Regions from separate parts of the Diaphorobacter ruginosibacter genome, predicted to be linked through region 4. Evidence: riboswitches for the same ligand, from Rfam matches in the RefSeq annotation. Region 4 holds a riboswitch; each other region holds the start of a gene.
The links. Region 4 has a riboswitch for cobalamin ahead of H9K76_RS15945 (TonB-dependent receptor domain-containing protein). Riboswitches for the same ligand answer to the same signal wherever they lie in the genome.

Region 1 (3,201 bases), 1.7 Mb from region 4:
CTGCTCCAGCGCTATCGTCGATGCAGAAGACACCGAGCGAAGCCCGCCAGCAGGCCGGGCCGGCATCTCCCACGGCCTCGCGGGAGCAGGGCGCTTCGGGTGGTGCGCATGGTACGGATGCTTCGGGAGACTGGGGCTACATGCCGCCCGAGGCGGTGGCGCTGGAGCGGCTGGGCAGCAACCATGCCTTCATGCCGCTGCGCAGCACGGGAGCCGATGCATCAAAAAAAGCCTGAGCCTTCGCCCCCGGAATGCCCTGGCCACCCTGTCGGTGCGGGCACGCGGCGCGGCGGAGGCTCGATCGGATGAACGGGGCGCGGATGCACGGCATGCGCAGACGGGCGGGCTGGACTGGCCGCGGACGCTCATGGCGCGCGGAGGCGAGGCGCTGGCTGCCGAACACCTGCGGCGCAGGCCGCTGCAGCCGCGTGCGGTGCGCCTGCATTGCATGGTGCTTGACTGCTCGGCCTCCATGGTCACGAGCGGTGCGCTCGCACGGGCCAAGGGCGTCCTGCTGGGCTTGCTGGAGGAGGCCTACCAGCGCCGCGAACAGGTGGCGTTGATCTGCTTTGGTGGCGCAGGCGTCGAGCTGCGCCTGCCGCCGTCGCGCGCCGCGCATTGGAACGAGGAGTGGGTGGCGCCCATCGGCGGCGGCGGCGGTACCCCGCTTGTGCAGGCACTCGGGGCCGCGGATGGCCTGCTGCGCATGCAGGCCCTCAGATTGGCAGCCTTGCAGGGCTGGCTCTGGCTGATGACCGACGCGAGAACCCGCGAACGGCCCGCGCGTCCGGCGTATGCCGATGAAATCCGGATCCTGGACTTCGAGTCCTCGCGTGCGCCCCTGCGGCGCGCGCAGCAGCTTGCGCAGGACTGGCGCGCGCACTACCAGCCCGTCAGCGCATGAGGGCGGGGCCGGCGGCGCGCTGGTCGATTTCGAGCAGGCAGTTCAGGATCTCCTGCGCGGCCTCATCGATGCGAGGCCCGGGGCGCGCGATCACGTCGAAGCGCTCGGAGGAGATGCGGCAGGCACGGCCCTGTTTCACTGCGGGCATGTAGCTCCAGCCCGGTCGGTCGGCAATGGCCGGCGTGCCATAGGCATTGGTGGAAATCAGCAGGTCGGGGTTGGCGCGCAGCGCAAACTCGGGTCCCAGCTTGGGGAACAGGCCCATGCTGGCGGGCACCACGTTCTTCAGCCCGAGGCGCGAAAGCGTCTCGCCGATGAAGGATGATTCGCTCGCCGCCGCATGCCCGCCATGCACCTCGAAGTAGACGCGCTTGCCTCTCCAATGGGGCGGCACCTTGGCGCGGATCGCTTCCACGCGCTGGTCGATCTTCTTCCAGAGCGCCTCGCCCGTCCCGGGTTTGCCCAGCGCCCGTGCGACGACCTCCATCTGCAGGCGGAGTTCGCCATGGCTGGTCGCATCCACGGGCAGCACGTTCAGGCCCAGCGCCTTCAGGCGGTCGGCGGCCCGGTTGAGGGGCCGCAGCAAGACCAGGTCAGGCTTGAGCGCCATGATCATCTCCACCTGCGCGTCGCTCAGTCCGCCCACGCGCGGCAAGGTCTGCACGGTCTGCGGCCAGTTGGAGTAGCGGTCGATGCCCACGAGTCCGTCGCAGGCATCGAGCGCGCAGACCATTTCGGTGAGGGAGGGCTGCAGCGACACCACGCGCAGCGGCGCAGCCTGCCCGGAGGAGGCGGAAACGGCAGACGCGCAAGCCAGGGTGCCCGCGACGATTCTGTGGAGGTGGATGTTCATGGTCCGTACTGGGAGCGTGCTGGTGATTTCCACGCGAGCGCGGCATCGGGCTCTGAGATCAGCAAGACGCACCGAGGGCCGCACGACGCAGGTAAAAGTGATGGCTCACGCTACTGCCTCGGCAACCCGACCACAAAGAGCCCTCGCTCCATGGCACAGTAACGACTCGCATCGGCAGGTCTCCTGGCTTGCACCGTCTTTGGCGCTGTCCGCCCCTTCCCGCCGACAGGTGTCGGCAGTGGTTCCGGCGGCAGCTCGGTGCTCACAGTTGCGAGGACAGCCACGTATTTGCAACGTGTTCCCTTTTCATTCCTCCGTGGAGGAAATCCCATGCTGGCGCGGATTCTACCGGCTCCCGCGAGCATGGCACGGGATGAAACGGCTTCTATCCGATACCCGCGGGCAGCAAGGGGCGCCGGTCCACGTCGGCCCCTTCGCCATGCCCCGGCGCATAGCCTTGCCGCACCTTCACCAGCAGGTTGTCCCTGCTGGCCACCCCGAGGCGGTTATAGAGCTGTCGCCGGTGGTACACGGCCGTGTTGATGCTGATGCCCATGCGCTGGGCGATCTGGTTTTCGGACAGGCCGCGCGCGAGCCACCAGGCCATCTCATGCTGGCGCAGCGGCAGCTTGAGCGCGCCCAGGGCTGACAGCAGTTGCACGCTGTGGGCCACGCGGCGCGTGACGTGCAGTGCGGCGGCCTGGCGGTCGGGCTGCTGGCCCGTGGCGTCGGCCATGCGGGTGGCGCGCAGCGAGAAGCTACCGTGCACATTGCGTATCTCGAGAGCCGGCAGGGCCATGGCCGGCCAGCCCTTGCGCGCGGGCTCGGCCTGCAGCCGGCGCAGCAATTCCAGCAGCACGGGCGGCATGTCCGCGCCGTGGCGCCAATGCCAGCCGAAGGCCATGCGCATCAGCGCCTCGGCCTCGGGCGAAACCCACAGGGGCCGTCCGCGGGGCGTGACCACCACGATGCCCTGGCCCTGCACCTCGCTGTCCGCCGCATCGCTTTCGCTGACCTGCAGGATGCGGGACAGGTGTCCCTCCAGTTGCGCGAGCGTGGCGGCGTCCTCCTGCGAAAAGAAGGTGCCGTGGCGGTACAGGAACACCATGCCCACCCCGCGGCCTTGCGCCGTGCGCAGCACCAGGGTGAGCCAGTCGGTCACACCGGCAGGGCGCAGCATCTCGTTCCAGTAGTCGCTGCGCAGGAGTTCGCTCCGGGATACGGTGAGTACCTCACCGAGCAGGTGCGGCCCGTGCTCGTGGCGCACCATGCCCGCAAAGTGGCGCGGGCTGCGGCGGAACAACTGGCTCTCGTTGCGCTCCATGCGCGGGTCGAAGTAGTGGGGCAGGTTGGCGATGAGTTCCGGGCTCTGCATGTGCGCATGGAGTTCACCGTGCTCGTCGGGATACAGGTAGCCGCCGGAGTCGAAGCCGATCAGTCCGCG
Region 2 (3,201 bases), 910 kb from region 4:
TGAAATTGAAGCCAGTCTCGGTGACGAACCTGCGGCTCAGGGTACGCGAACTGATCGCGCCAAAATCAGCCCAGTCCTCCATGTCGCGTGGGTCGGCCGGGTTGGCCATCAGCGCCCGGGCAATGCGCTGGAGACGGGCGTCCCGGGGAAACGGCAAGCCGAACTCCTCCACAGGCAGGCCACGTATTTCATCGAGGACCACGGCACAGATGTGCAGTTGCGCCTCGCTGGGTGACACGGCGGCCTCCGGCGTCAGGCTCGCCAGCCGCAGCACGGCTTCGCGCAGCAGCCCCGACACGCGGATGGTGCACGGCTGCTTGGGCAGGCTGGCACAGGCGGCCTCGGCGATATAGGCGCTCCAGCCATGGTACGGGCCATACGATCGCCCCGAATGCGCGTGGTGCGGCGGAATCCAGACGGCATGGATGGCCGGAACGATCCAGACACCTTCATCCAGATGAACGGAGATCAAGCCCTTGATCGAGCCGAACAGCTGGCCGCGCGCATGCCGGTGCGTCTCGGAAGACAGCTCCTGTTCCAGCACGCGAGTGGCCGCCATGACGCTGGGGCCGTCGGCGGAATCCATGTAGGCCCCCAGTACGTGCATCAGGTCGGGCATGGCGGATTTGAGATATTCATTGGCTGAAAAATTCTACATCCGCCAGATCCGCGAGGCTTACGCTCGGGGCGTACTGACCTCCGACAAGATTTTTCCATGCCCTCTTCCAACGACTCCAACAACTCGAACAACTCCTCGCACCCGGCGACGCGCCCGATACCCGACCCGAACCTCGTCGACCTGGACGCCCTGTACGCGCCACCGACACTGCGGATTCAGCAGGGTGTGCTCCCACGCCTCGCAGACTTCCACAAGGCCTATCTCGCCCAGGCGACCTTCTTCTGTCTTGCTACCGGGGATGCCAGCGGCCTGGATGCCTCCCCTCGTGGCGGCCCTGCCGGCTTTGTGCATGTCCTGGACGAGCAGACCATCGCCTTCGCGGACTGGCCCGGCAACAACCGCATCGCATCGCTGCGCAACCTGCAGCAGGACGACCGCCTGGCGATGCTGTTTCTTTTCCCGGGTCTCGACGTGTTCATGCGCATCAATGGTCGCGGCCGGATCTCCACCGACAGGGATCTGCTGAACGAACTGCACGAAGGCACCAAGGTGCCCAAGACCGCCACCGTGGTCCGCATCGATGAAGTGCTGTACCACTGCGGCCGCGCCATTCACCGCGCGGGGCTGTGGAACAGCGAAGGCCATCCGGACCGCCACCAGCTTCCGACAGTGGGACAGGTCATGGCAGGCATCGCCCGCCTGCGGGGCGACTCGCTGGCTCCCGAGCAGGTCACGCAGGCGGATGAGCACTACGCGCACGTTGTGCGGCAGGAGCTTTACTAGAACCGGAGGCCGGCTCCTGCCGTGCTGGCCGGGCCCAAGCGATCGCTACGATATACTTTGTAGCGAATTGACGGTGGATTGTCGGCACGCTCGTTGACAGGCCGCCTTCAATTTCATGCAACAGGTGCCCGGATTGAAGTCCGGGTTAAACGGGAACAGGGTGCAAAGCCCTGGCTGCCCCCGCAACGGTAAGCAGATCAAACCGACTCAAGGCTCTTGCAGTGCAGGAGCCAGCCACTGGTGCTCTACGTGGCCTCTCACGAGGTGTGCGGCAGCACTGGGAAGGCGAGCGGCAGGCTTCTCCAAGCCATCTGTCAGCCCGGATACCGGCCTGTTGAGCGCTGTGCGGCAGAGTTCCATCCTCTCCCGCCAGCATCTGCAACGACCGTCTGCGGGGAGCAGCGTGACGGCAACAAGCCAGTGACAGTCCCGGCCAACGGTCGGCCCGATGTCCCGGCATGATCTCGTCACCAGCAGGCAGGCGGCCAGCACCACTGACGATGATGAACCATTTCACCTTGCCCGCCGTACTGATCGGCCTGGCACCCGCCGCTCTGGCCATGGCCGCAGAGCCCACCCCCGAACCCACGCAGGCGAGCCCGTCGCGTGCCGAAGCCCCGGCACAATTGCCGACCGTCCATGTGACGGACTCCGCCGAAGACCGCCCGGGCCTGTCGAAGGCCACCGTTTCAGGCAGCCGCACCGGCCTTGCCACGCTCGATCTGCCGGCAAGCCTGGATTCCGTGGATGAACAGACCTGGCAGGAACGCGGGGACAGCCGCATGGCCGACATCATTGGCCGCACGGTCGGCATGACGCCGCTGTCCGCCACCAGCTACAACAGCCTGTCTTTCAGCACACGAGGCTTCACGGGCACCAACTCCGTGGGGATTGCCGAGGATGGAATACGCCTGGGCGTGGCCTCCACCACCACGCCGTATCCGGCCAACAGCTGGGGCTATGAACGCGTGGAAGTGCTGCGCGGACCGGCCTCCATCGTCTATGGAACCGGTACCACGGGCGCCACCGCCAATGTCGTGCGCAAGCAGCCCACGCGCGAGACAGTGCGCGAGGTGCTGCTCGGCACGGGCTCCCACGGCACGGCCAAGCTGGGACTGGGCATGGGTGGCGCATTGAGCGACACCCTGACCTACCGCTTGGATGCCTATGGCCACCGCACCGATGGCGAGCATGACATGGCCCGGGCCAGTGGCGGCAAGCTGATGAGCACGCTGCGCTGGCAGCCCACGTCGGCACTGCGCCTGGAGTTGCTGGCCGACGTGAGCGACGAGAAGCCCGCGCGCTACTTTGGCACGCCCACAGTCAACGGACGCATCGTTCCCGAACTGCTGGGGCGCAACTTCAACACCGACGACAGCGATATCCGCATCAAGGACCGGCGCGTGCGCGGCCGCATGCTGTACGAGGTCAACGACTGGTTGAGCCTGAGCAACGAGCTCTATCATTTCAAGGCGGACCGCTATTGGCGCAACATCGAGGCCTACCGCTACGACCCTGCGGCACAGACCATCAGCCGTGGGGACTACCTGGAGCTCTCCCACGATCTGGAGCAGACCGGCAACCGCCTGGAATCCAGGATCAAGGCCGGAGCCCATCAGCTGGCGGTGGGCTGGGAGGCCAACCGCGCGCGGTTCCGCTACGCAGGAAACTCGGACAGCCGCACGGTCACGCGCCCCATTGGCGACACAGGCATCGTGCCCTGGGACAGCCCAAGCGCCATGGTGCCCCGCTTTACGACCGAAGCCACCACGCACGACTTCTATGCCGAAGACGCCTGG
Region 3 (3,201 bases), 1.7 Mb from region 4:
GCCCGGGCATTCGCGGCACCGCCCGAACGCAGATACTGCCACAGCAGGCGGCAGATGGGCAGCGGCAGGGTGCTGTGCTCCAGCAGCCGCAGGTCTTCCTGCAGGTCGCCCGAGAACATCGCCAGATGCTGGCCGCGCTCGCGCGCAAGCGCCGCGATCTGCTGCACGCCATAGGGCCACGCGGATTCCGAACCGAGGTGATCCACCACCACCACGCGCGCATGGCGCAGCACCTCGTCCACATAGAGATCGAGGGATGCGCTCTGCCGCAGGTGCAGCAGGTTGGCCAGGCGCACCTGGGGAAACTCCGGTGACTCCTGCGCCATGCGGGCACAGGCCTGTGCGAGCAAGGCCAGCGTGGTGTCCGCGGAGCTGAGGATCACGATGTCCGCCGGCGTCTGGTCCAATCGCGTGACAACGCTTTCGTCCTCTACGAATCCTCCCGGGCGGGTACTGAGCAAATGCATGGACTGTTCCTGCTTGTCTGGAAGGCCGACTCAGGCCTCGACGCCGGCAAGGCCCGCGCGCAGCGCCTTCTCGTCCAGGTCCTGGCCGATGAACACGAGGCTGGTGCGGCGCTCTTCACCGGTGCGCCACGCGCGGTCGAAGTGCGAGTCGAGCCGGCGGCCCACGCCCTGCAGCAACCACCGCATCGGCTTGCCCGGAATGTCGGCAAAGCCCTTCACGCGCAGGATGTTGTGCTCGCCCACCAGGCGGTTGACGGCCGCCAGCAGGCGATCGCGGTCCACGGGAGGCAGGTCGACCACGAAGGAGTCGAACTCGTCATGGTCGTGGTCTTCCTCGTGGTCGTGGTGGCTGGTGCGCTGGTCGATCGTGGCCTCGGCCGCCTTGCCCAGGCCCAGCAGCACATCGAGCGGCAGTCGGCCATGGTCCGCATGCACGATCTTCACCTGTGGCGACAGTTCCTCGCGCACCAGCGCCTGCACCCGGGCCAGGGCCTGCTCGTCCACGCCATCCACCTTGTTGAGCACCACCAGGTCGGCCGCGCTCAACTGGTCCTCGAAGAGCTCGTGCAGCGGCGATTCATGATCCAGGTTCGGATCCGCGCGGCGCTGCTCGTCCACGGCCTCGGGGTGGGCCGCAAACTGACCGGCAGCGGCGGCGGGCGTATCGACCACGGTCACGACGGCATCCACCGTGAAGACGCTCGCAATCTCGGGCCACTGGAATGCCTGCACCAGGGGCTTGGGCAGGGCCAGGCCCGAGGTTTCGATGAGGATGGCGTCGAGCTGGCCGCGCCGTTCGGCGAGCTGCTTCATCACGGGGAAGAATTCCTCCTGCACGGTGCAGCACATGCAGCCGTTGGCCAGTTCGTAGAGCGCGCCCTCCACCGGCGCCCCGCTCTCGTCGCAACCGATGCCGCAGCCCTGCAGGATTTCCCCGTCGATGCCCAGCTCGCCAAACTCGTTGACGATGACGGCGATGCGCCGGCCGTCGGCGTTATCCAGGATGTGGCGCAGCAGCGTGGTCTTGCCGCTGCCGAGAAAGCCGGTGACGATGGTTGCGGGGATCTTGGCGGTGTTCATGCGATGCGCTCCAGGATGGAGAAGGTTCCGAGAGGACCGATCGCCCAGCACCCCGGCGACCGGCGCGTATGCATGGCAGAAAGCGGGAGGCATGCGGCGCGCAGCGAATCCTGCGCGCCTCGACGAACATGCGCGGGCGCCGTGCCTGCGTTCATGTGCGCCTCCCGGATCCCGCCTCGCCCACCCGCGAAGCCGTCGGAGTCATCGAACGATGAGTCATCAATACACACCGCAGGCGCGCCGTTCCGGGAAAAGGCCTTGAAGACAAGCATCACGGTGGCACAGGCGTCATGCCGAGCAGGGATGACGGTGGCCAACCGGACCGCATGCGCAGGCCCGCCCGGACACGCACTCTCCCGCGGCGTCCGAAGCGAAGCAAAGGCCGGTATCCGGGCTCGCAAGACGCCGGGCATGTCTGCTACCGGCCCGGTTCCGCGCCTTCCCACGTCTTGTCAGAGGTTGACGACGCAGTGACCACGAGCCCGCGCGGCATGGTTTCCATGCTTCGCGCGGCCCATTCGGGAACCTTGGCTTGCTTACCGTTGCGGGGGCAGCGCAGGCCTTGCGAGGCGCCATGCGGCGTCGCTCACCTGCTTCCCGTTGAACCCGATTGAATGCGCATGCAGGGCATGCTGGCAGTCGTTCAGGCACCTTTGCATCGGCGCGGGTCAGGCGCGGAACATGCCGCGATCCAACCCGCCCGGGCATTATCGTGCAATTCTCCCGTGGCGCGAGAAAGCCGGACGCCCCTCGCCTACCTTGGCGGTCCGCCGCACAGGTAGCGGACCAGCATCTCCACGATCGCCTCCTCCACCTTCTCGATCGGGTGCGGTGCGCCCGGAGGAATCACCGCGGCATGGATCAGCGACTCCATGGTCTGCAGCGCAACCCAGGCCGCCAGCCCCAGGTCCTGCTGCGTCACTTCGTGCCGATGCTCCTCCAGCAGCCGTTGGATGCGGTGGTGAATGCTCTGGTCCGCCTGGCTCTGGTCCGATGGTGCATCGAAGAACGGAAACTCCTTCTCCAGCACCTGGTGCAACTGGGGCGCGACCCGGTGCGCGGCCAGCCACGCGTGGACGATGGCGGCCAGCTGGCCCCGCAGGTCCAGCGACGACGCGCTCGCGAGGACAGTCTCCATCGCGGCATGCATCTCGACCGCATGCCGCTCGTGCAGCGCCGTGATCAGCGAGTCCTTGTTGGGGAAGTACTGGTACACGGAGCCGACGCTGACGCCCGCGCGCTCGGCCACTAGGTTGGTGTTGGTGGCGGCGTAGCCGCGCTCGCTCAAAACGCGAGCCGTGGCTTCCAGAATGGCATCGACCAGGGCCCTGGATCGGCTCTGGCGAGGGATGCGTCGTGGCTGGGGCAGTGCTGTCATGGGTCCGTCCTAACGCGAGTTTTCAACGTGAGCAATGACTCATATTATTCCAAATATCGAGCAAATGCTCATGTTTGGAGTGATGGATTCATGTCTTCCCGTTCTCGTACGACCACCACGGCCGCAGCGCCTCCGCCGCCCGCCGTCAACGTCTTTCTCAAGCTGCTGCCCATCACGCTGGCAGTGTTCATCGGTTTCCTCACCATCGGCCTGCCACTGCCGGTTCTTCCGCTGCATGTGCATGACGGACTGGGCATGAGCACGCTGGTGGTCGGC
Region 4 (3,201 bases):
GTTGAGCGACACCGGTCCGAGCTTGTGCGCCGCGCTCAGCGTGACGCCTTCGTACTCCGCGCGCCCCACGCTCTGGTAGCAGCCGAATGCCGACGGACAGGTGCCCGGAGCACCATAGACGATCAGGTTGCGCACGCGGTTGCGGTAGGCCACGATGCCCGCGCTGCTCGAGCCACGCGTCCAGCGCGTGCCGATCTCGACATTGCGACCGGTTTCCGGGTTGAGCGATGCGTCACCGTACTCGCTGAAGCGCTGGTACAGCGTGGGCGCGCGGAAGGAGGTGCCGCCCGCGGCCGTCACGCGCCATTCGTTGTTGATCGCATAGCCGTAGGACAGGCTGCCGGTGCTCTTGCCCCCGAACTCGCTGTCGTTGTCGCGGCGCAGATTGGCCTGCAGCGTGTGTGCCCCGGAATTCATGCCATAGCCCAGCGCAAGGGCGTTCTGCGAACGTTCGCGCTTGAGATCGCCGACAAACTCCGTGGCAGGGTTGTGCAGCTCGTCCTCGCGACGCTCCAGCGATGCCGTGAAGCGGTGTACGCCCAGCCGGTACTCGTTCTGGAACAGATAGCTGCGCACCGTCGTCTCGGTCATGTAGAAGTTGGGCGTGGTGCTGTACTTCGAATTCGACTGGTTGACCTGCAGTCGCGTGCTGTAGCTGTCGTTCCACTTGGCATCCCACAGCAGATCGGCGGTACGCAGTTGATGGTGGTTGCGGTCGTCGGCCTTGAGTCCGGCGTCATACTGCGAATTCAGATTGCTGGCCAGCACCGAGGCCTGCAGGCGCTGGCCGGGCGCGAACGTCCAGCCCACGCGGGCATTGCCGGAATTGCGCTTGTAGCCGTCGTCGTCCGGGTTGAACGTTGCCGCGGGCCGGATATTGAAGCCGTCGCTGCCCTCATGCGCTACGCCGACCGAGTAGTCGATGGCACCAGAGCTGCCGCTCACGCCGGCCTCGGCCGTGCGCGTGCCGCGCGAGCCCACGCCCACGCCGACGTAGGGGGCTGGCTTGCCCTCGCCCTTCTTGGTGAACAGCTGGATCACGCCCGACACGGCGTCCGAGCCATAGACCGCCGCGGCAGGGCCGCGCAGCACCTCGATGCGGTCAATCTGCGAAAGCGGAAGCTGCTCCCACACCACGCCTCCGGTCGACTGCGAGTCGATGCGCACGCCGTCAAGGTATACGGCGGTGAACCGGTTCTCGCCGCCGCGCACATAGACGCTGCTGGTGTTGCCCGGCCCGCCATTGCGCGTGAACTGGATGCCCGGAACGCGCGCCAGAACGTCCACGACGCCCACGGCACCGCTGTTGCGGATGGTCTCGGAGTCGATGATCGACACGTCGGCGACCAGGTCGGACAGGGGTTGCTCCACGCGCGTGGCGGTCACCACGGTTTCGCGCAAGGTGGACTCGGTGGCAGCCTGAGCGAGCAGCGTCTGGGAAAACGAGGGGAACGCAGCGGCCAGCGCCAAGGGCAGCACCGCAGCACGGGCCAGCACAACAGATTGAGTTGTCATCGTGGACAAAAAGAAAGAAGTCGCCGCGTCCGACCTCCCCGTCGGCACATGGGCATCACAGCCCGGACGCGCGAAGACGCCTGCCGGACTTTTCCGGCAGGATGCTCTCGTCGCATCCAGAACCACCGTGTTGGCCGGTATCCGGGCTGGCGGCGCACTCCTTGACCGCCTTCCCGCATGCTTGTTCAAGGCACACAGTGGCTGTGATGGCAAAGAGGGAATCCCCGGGGCGCCCGGCGGGGCGCCTGAAGGAATTCGTCCGCTGACCGTTGCGGGGGCAGCGCAGGCTGAGGGTTTTTCCATGGCGGAGACCCCTCCCTGCTTCCCGTTGAACTGCAGCGTGTGAACCACGCTGCGAGCACCAACGACGTAATTTTACGATTGTTTGTGCAGCGATCCGTACAATAGGTGTTGTATGGCTCCACCATCCTCCCAAGACCAGATCGCCGAGCGCGTCGAGCGCCTGTTGGTTCGCTATGCTGAACTGCAGCGCACCAACGCACTGCTGTCCCAGCAGGTTCTGACTCTGACGCAAGAGCGCGACTCCCTCAAATCCCGCCTGCAGACAGTTCGCCACCGCATGGACTCGCTGCTGGAGCGGCTTCCCGACATTCCGGATACGAAAGACGACGCCTCATGAAGCAGATCGAGGTCCAGATCATGCAGCAGAGCTATCTGCTGAGCTGTCCCGAAGGCCACGAACCGCGCATGCTGGAAGCCGTCGAACGGGTGGATGCGGCGATGACGCGCATCCGCGATGCCGGCAAGGTGCGCGCACGCGAACGCATCGCTGTGCTGGCCGCGCTGAACATGGCCTTCGAGATATCCGATCACGAGGCTGCGGCTTCGGCTTCCAGGGCCAGGGAGCAAGAACAGGCCGAGGCCGCGAGCAACGGCATGGTCGCACATCCGGCCCAGGCCCAGCAGCCCCAGGCCTCTTCGCCGGAAAGCGACGAACGCATGGCCCATCTGCTGGAGCGACTGGATTCCGCCCTCGGCGAGGACGGCCGCCTGTTCTGACGATTCACAGTCTCGCGAAGATACGCCACCCGGCGGCATGAAATGCCCTCGTCGGCCACGAGGGCGCCCGTGGCGCAATTACAATAGGCTCGTCTGCGGTGTTGCCGGGTTTTATATTTCCTTGAACCAATGCTCACTGAGCACGGGCTTGATACATCACCTGATGAGCGTGATCGTCTCGCGTCAGATGAACCCAACGTCAGGTTGCTCTTGCCCACCTGAACCCCCGGTTCAGGATGACGATCCGGTGGCACTTGCAGACACCTTGAATTCCCCCTGATCGCCCCGACGCCCACGGCGGGCATACGCTTGGCGATCATGTCACGCACCACGGCGCCTGCTGCTGGTGCACCACCCCCCACCACAACGCCGTGGCACCCAATGCCACCAGCACGATGCCGCTGAGGCGCACGCCCCATGCGGCCATGCGGGGCGTTGTGAGGCGTTCGCGAAAATGCAGCCAGCCCCAGTGCCCCGTCCACAGCCATAGTCCGCTTGCCAGCGCAAACATGGACATGGCCAGGGCGCCCGCCAGCGGGCCGCCGCTCAAGGCCGCCAGCATCGCGGCCGAGTAGAGAAAACCACACGGCATCAGCGCCCAGCCGCAACCCACGGCCAACACACCGCCCGGCCTGTCCACCGCCGACTTCACGCGCGACCACACGC

Region 1: it holds a riboswitch for cobalamin, as region 4 does, so the genes downstream of both, H9K76_RS08485 (ABC transporter substrate-binding protein) here and H9K76_RS15945 (TonB-dependent receptor domain-containing protein) in region 4, are expected to answer to the same signal.
Region 2: it holds a riboswitch for cobalamin, as region 4 does, so the genes downstream of both, H9K76_RS11675 (TonB-dependent receptor) here and H9K76_RS15945 (TonB-dependent receptor domain-containing protein) in region 4, are expected to answer to the same signal.
Region 3: it holds a riboswitch for cobalamin, as region 4 does, so the genes downstream of both, cobW (cobalamin biosynthesis protein CobW) here and H9K76_RS15945 (TonB-dependent receptor domain-containing protein) in region 4, are expected to answer to the same signal.

The regions. Positions count from the first base shown of each region.
Region 1 covers NZ_CP060714.1:1,849,137-1,852,337, forward strand. Annotated here, with positions in the region: gene H9K76_RS08475 (magnesium chelatase ATPase subunit I) at 1-236, shown strand, start outside; gene H9K76_RS08480 (vWA domain-containing protein) at 272-904, shown strand; gene H9K76_RS08485 (ABC transporter substrate-binding protein) at 894-1,757, opposite strand; cobalamin riboswitch at 1,914-2,104, opposite strand; gene H9K76_RS08490 (helix-turn-helix transcriptional regulator) at 2,143-3,201, opposite strand, start outside.
Region 2 covers NZ_CP060714.1:2,594,054-2,597,254, forward strand. Annotated here, with positions in the region: gene H9K76_RS11665 (AraC family transcriptional regulator) at 1-619, opposite strand, end outside; gene H9K76_RS11670 (pyridoxamine 5'-phosphate oxidase family protein) at 716-1,402, shown strand; cobalamin riboswitch at 1,508-1,751, shown strand; gene H9K76_RS11675 (TonB-dependent receptor) at 1,903-3,201, shown strand, end outside.
Region 3 covers NZ_CP060714.1:1,841,570-1,844,770, reverse strand. Annotated here, with positions in the region: gene cobN (cobaltochelatase subunit CobN) at 1-467, opposite strand, end outside; gene cobW (cobalamin biosynthesis protein CobW) at 498-1,547, opposite strand; cobalamin riboswitch at 1,919-2,208, opposite strand; gene H9K76_RS08460 (TetR/AcrR family transcriptional regulator) at 2,302-2,925, opposite strand; gene H9K76_RS08455 (arabinose transporter) at 3,016-3,201, shown strand, end outside.
Region 4 covers NZ_CP060714.1:3,508,038-3,511,238, forward strand. Annotated here, with positions in the region: gene H9K76_RS15945 (TonB-dependent receptor domain-containing protein) at 1-1,515, opposite strand, end outside; cobalamin riboswitch at 1,631-1,896, opposite strand; gene H9K76_RS15950 (DUF904 domain-containing protein) at 1,931-2,155, shown strand; gene H9K76_RS15955 (cell division protein ZapA) at 2,152-2,535, shown strand; RNA gene ssrS (6S RNA) at 2,623-2,802, shown strand; gene H9K76_RS15960 (sulfite exporter TauE/SafE family protein) at 2,852-3,201, opposite strand, start outside.